Robertmurraya sp. FSL R5-0851: one gene and its partner. The protein of the gene in region 1 interacts with the protein of each later gene in a pairwise test. Links are inferred from orthologs where the notes say so. Each region holds a gene or a part of one and is shown on either strand. Other genes may lie near its edges.

What was found. The genes of interacting proteins can lie anywhere in the genome.
Region 2: the proteins of MKX65_RS22820 (region 1) and recA interact in binary tests that used the Bacillus subtilis proteins (3 or more experiments, as listed by UniProt). The link is inferred for Robertmurraya sp. FSL R5-0851 from one-to-one orthologs.

What each region holds. Positions count from the first base shown.
Region 1 is NZ_JBBOOE010000001.1:4,466,230-4,469,288, forward strand. What follows is about bases 1-2,999. They hold MKX65_RS22820 (YveK family protein), read right to left. Parts: upstream 1,870-2,999; coding sequence 1,132-1,869; downstream 1-1,131. Other genes in these bases: MKX65_RS22810 (tyrosine-protein phosphatase), read right to left, coding at 1-347; MKX65_RS22815 (CpsD/CapB family tyrosine-protein kinase), read right to left, coding at 438-1,142; MKX65_RS22825 (SGNH/GDSL hydrolase family protein), read left to right, coding at 2,062-2,841. In the rest of the region: MKX65_RS22830 (C40 family peptidase), read left to right, coding at 3,000-3,059. UniProt on the Bacillus subtilis protein: Required for YwqD kinase activity. May bring YwqD and its substrates into contact. Probably involved in the regulation of capsular polysaccharide biosynthesis.
Region 2 is NZ_JBBOOE010000001.1:1,660,467-1,663,430, reverse strand. Bases 32-2,935 are described here. They hold recA (recombinase RecA), read right to left. Parts: upstream 2,057-2,935; coding sequence 1,007-2,056; downstream 32-1,006. Other genes in these bases: MKX65_RS08605 (competence/damage-inducible protein A), read right to left, coding at 2,330-2,935; rny (ribonuclease Y), read right to left, coding at 32-663. Outside these bases: more of rny, read right to left, coding at 1-31; more of MKX65_RS08605, read right to left, coding at 2,936-2,964. UniProt on the Bacillus subtilis protein: Multifunctional protein involved in homologous recombination, DNA repair and competence.

The sequences.
Region 1 (3,059 bases):
CTAGGTACATGACCTGAAGGGAGCTCCACGAATACATATTGAGTTTGATTTAATGGAAGGATATGAATAAGCTCTTCTTCTTCAAGAAATTCACCAAAGATTCTCGTTTCCTGACCTGGGAGAATCTTCAAGGGGATTTGTCCCTTCTGAAGTACCTCATTCAACTTGGTTACCTCTTCAATAATCGTTTGCTTATTGTTGTCATAACGCCCGTTTTTATGATGGGGAGTAGCGATAATTGTATCAATGCCTTCCTTTACCGCTTCTCTTGCCATTGCAACGGACTCACTTATATCCTTCGCTCCATCATCAAGAGATGGGAGGATATGACAATGGATATCAATCATATCATTCACTACTCTCCAAATATTTTAATCTGAGATTATTCAATACCGATACATATCATACCATTTGCCTATTAAACTGGCAATTAACTCCTATTTGCCACCATAATAGTAATAGTATTGAGATTGGTCTTGCTTCTTATTGTTTAAAATAACCCCTAATAACTTGGCTTTTGATGTGGTTAGCTGTTCTTTCGCTTTTACCGCATTTTCTTTTTCTGTGAAACCTGATGAAACAACTAGCACCGTTCCATCACACTTATTCGCTAGTAGCTGAGCATCTGTCACCACTAACACAGGAGGAGTGTCAAATATTACCAGATCATACACTTTTAAAGCTGTCTCCAAAAACTCATCCATAGAACGTGAGCTAAGTAGTTCGGATGGATTCGGGGGAATTGGCCCACAAGGTAATACATATAAATTTGATGTATCAATTTGTGTTACGGCATCATCTAAGTCGGATTGCTTGGTTAGTACAGTTGTTAGCCCGAATGTATTCGTAATGCTAAAAGTATAGTGAACGGTTGGTTTTCTCATATCCGCGTCGACCAGCAGGACTTTATTTCCCTGTTGAGCGAACACAGTTGCTAAATTGGCTACAGTCGTAGATTTCCCTTCTCCAGGTCCGGATGAAGTAACCATTAACGTACGGATTTCATTATCTATTTGTGAAAATTGAATATTGGTACGGATCGTACGATATTGCTCTGATACAGGAGATTTAGGATCGTTCTTTACTACGAGCTTACGCTTAAAGTCCGACACCTTTGATTTTTTTTCTTTTTTAAACGCCAACTCTCTCACCTCTTGTACGTGTTTTGCTTGAACGGCTTGTTTCTGGCACGGTTTCTTGAATGGTTGGGATAGCACCTAGTACAGGTAGTCCTAATGTTTGCTCTATATCCTGTTCTGTCTTGATTGTGTTATCAAGGTACTCCATTAGAAACGCTAACCCAACACCGATCATCAACCCTACGATAAGGGCAATGGCGATATTCATTAATGGCTGCGGCTTAATTGGAGATTGATTGTCTAAAACTACTGCTTTAGCTAAGATGCTAACATTGTCTACATTCATAATGTCTTTGATTTCTGCTTGGAAAATGGAAGCCGTCTCATTCGCTATATCAGCTGCTAAATTTGGATCTGCGTCTTGAACAGAAATGGTCACTACCTGAGAGTTTTGCTCACTTTGAACGGTAATTTTTCCATTTAGCTGGCCCGTTGTCATATTTAGATCAAGTTCTTTAATGACTAAATCTAGGATAGCTGGGCTTTTAATAATGACGTTGTACGTGTTGATTAATTGAAGGTTGGTCTGAACTTCACCAGCACTGTAAGTGTTTTGTTCATTTTTTGATTGGTTTACAAGGATTTGCGTTGATGCTTGATAAATCGGAGTAAGGTAAAAATAACTAATCAAACCACTAATTGTTGCAAATAGAATCGTAATTAAAGCTATTAAACTAAGACGTTTTTTTAACGTTAGAAATAGTTCTTTTAAACTTATTGTCTCTTCCATCATATCCTCCTAAAATGAAAAACTCATAGTATTATATCATATAATGTTGTAAAATCTGGTGGTTTTTGTCATACTTTATATGATTTTGTAGAATCATTTTTTCGTCTTTCTTAATAATAACTGTTTTTTTATAAAATCCTACTACTCTTTTTAAATTTACAGCAATTAACAAATCAATAGGAGTGATCAATTTTGCGAGCCTTTTTTACCACTATGATTGGACTTTTATGTTTGATTCTACTTATTCTCGGGAACTTACATTGGCAAAAGAAAACCGAAGTAACAGGAAGTGGTTCAAGTCAACAAGCTACTGTTTCGGAGGAAGGTTCGGAAGCATTTGCGCAAGTGGAGCCAGTCCTAAATTACACAACCAATTGGTCTGAGCAAGAAAAAATGCATTTCCAAACTGCTCTATCTGAAAATCGTCCCTATCATATTCTTATTGTTGGATCAGAACAACTAGGTGAAGGTGAATCTTCTTGGCCTATTTTATTTCAGAATGAAGTGGTAGCTACATATGGAGAAAATGTTATTTCTATTGAATCAAGGACCTACACAGAAACTACATCAGAGTTTGTTGAATCTGGAAAGCAAGCAGAATTCATTGCGAATCAAGCAGACCTGATTATCTGGGAGCCTTTTATCTTAAGTGATAATGCGGTTGTTCCGATTGAAGCTACCCTAGAGAATATCTCATCTGTGATTAATGAGGTAAAAGAATCGAATCCGAATACAACATTTATTCTCCAGCCTCCAAATCCCTTGTACCAACCAAAGCTTTATAAAACACAAGTAGAAGAGTTAAAAGCATTCGCTGAGGCACAAGGAATACCCTATCTCGATCACTGGACAAGTTGGCCTGACCCTATGTCTGAGCAAATACGCGAATATTTAAATGAATACAATCAACCGAATGAAAAAGGACATCGCGTTTGGGCAGATTACTTAGTTCAACGGTTTATAAGCCAATAAATGAAAGACAGTAGATATTGTTATCTGCTGTCTTTTTTTGTACACTTTAAAATTTCTAGAACATTTATCCTGTTTATCCAACAAAATCCTCTATTTTCTCTTATATATGGTAAGATAGAAGTAGTTATTTTTCATAGATTAGGAGGATTTGTCAAAAAATGAAGAAAAAAGTCGTATCTCTTACGTCCGCTGTTCTACTAACTTCTACCTTTGCCACT
Region 2 (2,964 bases), 2.8 Mb from region 1 along the record:
CATCTCATCATTTGGAAGAGTGACTACCGAAACGGTCGTTTCTGCTACGTGATCAGCCGCACAACGTTGAATAGCTAACGACAAAATTTCCTTTGCTTTTTTGTCTGCTTCCTCTTTTGCTCTATTTTCACTCTCTTTTATCATTAAAGCGATGTCATGGGATAACTCCTGTTCCATACGCTCTAAAATGATGGATTTCGCCTCATCACGAGTTAAGCCCGAGATGCGTTCAAGCTCTGCCTGTTGCATTTTTACGATCTCGTCCACTTTGCTTTCCATCTCTTCAATATGCTGTTGTTTTTTGTTAAGAGAATCGTCCCTCTTCTCTAAAAGTGCTTCACGTTTGTCTAACGATTCGTCTTTTCGATCAAGATTTTCCTCTTTTTGAAGTAAGCGGTTTTCCTGCTTTTGCAGCTCGCTTCTACGATCACGAACTTCACGTTCTGCTTCTGTACGAAGCTTATGAATCTCATCCTTTGCTTCAAGCAGCGACTCCTTTTTTAAAGCTTCTGCTTCACGTTTTGCATCTTCTAGAATTTGCTCTGCAGCACCTCTAGCTCCAGCAATTTTTGCTTCAGAAAAAGATTTACGAACAAAATAGCCAACAACTGCACCGACGGGTAAAGCAAGCAAAATGGAGATGATCATTGTAAAAAGATCCATCATTTCACCTCCTCTTGCTATTAACTTGTGTTACGTTTTCTAAAATGTCGGCATGTACATTGTTTTGTCAATATACAGCACAAAGGCTTTTACACGTCTTCATTCATCATTAAAAAACATAAAATATACATATTAATTGTAAATGTGTGAATTTTTATTGTCAAGGGTTTGTCCGGCTTGGTTGTAATATTTCGTTTATATTGGTAGATAATGGTGAACTTTGTCAAACCCAGTGTTGTTAAAGCATTCATAAATCGAGTTCACTTTTCAAATTTCGAACCGTCAATTTGACTAATAATATAAAAAACAGCAGACCAAATAGTAGTCTGCTGTTTAATCTGTATTAATCTACTAAATCAAATTGTTCTTGATCTTCTTCATGGTCTTCCGGAAGAGTCTTCACTCCATCTAAACCGTAGTGTTCACGAATCTTATTTTGGATCTCTGCTAATAAATCTTTATTTTCCTTCAAGAACAACTTCGCATTCTCACGACCTTGCCCAAGACGCTCATCATTATAAGAATACCAAGATCCACTCTTTTGTACGATATCAAGTTCTGATCCCATATCAAGAGCTTCTCCCTCTTTCGAAATTCCTTCTCCGTACATAATATCTACTTCAGCCGTACGGAATGGAGGAGCTACTTTATTCTTCACGACTTTAATTTTCGTTTTGTTACCAACCATATCATTGCCTTGCTTCAACGTTTCTGCACGGCGAACCTCTAAACGAACAGAAGAATAGAATTTAAGCGCACGTCCACCAGGAGTTGTCTCCGGGTTACCAAACATAACTCCTACCTTCTCACGAATCTGGTTAATAAAGATAGCAATTGTTTTAGACTTATTGATCGCACCAGAAAGTTTACGAAGAGCCTGTGACATTAGACGCGCTTGTAGTCCAACGTGAGAGTCTCCCATTTCTCCTTCGATCTCTGCCTTTGGAACAAGGGCAGCAACTGAGTCGATGACTAGAATATCAACTGCTCCACTTCGTACCAATGCTTCTGCAATTTCAAGGGCTTGTTCACCAGTGTCTGGCTGTGATAACAGCAACTCATCAATGTTCACACCAAGTTTTTGTGCATAATCAGGGTCAAGTGCATGCTCGGCATCAATAAATGCTGCTTGTCCACCTGCTGCTTGTACCTCAGCAATTGCATGAAGGGCAACTGTTGTTTTACCCGAGCTTTCAGGACCATAGATTTCAATGATACGGCCTTTTGGATATCCACCTATTCCTAATGCTGTATCAAGAGCTAAAGATCCACTTTTCGAAGTAGAAATTTGACGATCTGTTTGCTCTCCTAACTTCATGATAGAGCCTTTACCAAATTGTTTTTCTATTTGTTTTAATGCCATTTCAAGGGCTGCTTGACGATCATTTGCCACTACTATTTCCTCCTTATTTAAAACGAATATATCTATCTATCATTCGTTGCATGTTCATTTCACTATCTTTACTATACTCGTTTTATTTCTGTTTGTCGAGCAAAAAATCGAACATTCATTCGATTTTTTTCACTACCAAATATAGTTGTAAAATTCTATTTTCCTCTTAACAAAATAGGTTTTTCGTCGATGTTCATAGCAGAAAAATATTATTTTAAATCAATTTCTAAATTTGGTAAAGAGAAAAAAAACAGAGCAAAATGATATGCTCTGTTAATCTTTCAAGCTATTGATTAGTGAGAAACAGCCGTACTTCACACTTCTCACTCGATTGCCTTCTCTTGTACCAGCAAAAAGAAATTTTTCGACTTTTACTGGAGATCCTTTTTTTGAAATTCCAATATACACCGTTCCTACCGGTTTCTCCTCAACAGCACCAGGCCCTGCTACACCAGTAAAGCTAATTCCAATATCAGCGTTAAGTAATGAAGCCACATTTTCAGCTAATTCCCTTGCACACTCTTCACTTACTGCTCCATATTTTTCCAGAGTTTCCTTTTTAACACCAAGGACCTTTTCCTTAACGTCATTCGTATAGCAAACGACCCCGCCTTTTACTACCGCACTAGAACCTGGAATAGCTGTCAGCTCCTGCTGAAACATCCCTCCAGTTAAGCTCTCTGCACAAGCAATGGTTAAATCGTTCTTTTGTAGCAGGGTAAATAACTCATTCATTAACGAGGTTTCATTATACCCGTAGAAGAACTCACCAACACGTGTACGTATCTTCTCTTCCGTTTCATTAATGAGTTCATTTGCAACGTCGGTTTGTTGGTGTTTAGCAGTAAGCCTCAACGTCACTTCCCCGTCGCTAGCAAGGGGCGCAATCGTAGGATTCGATTGCGCAT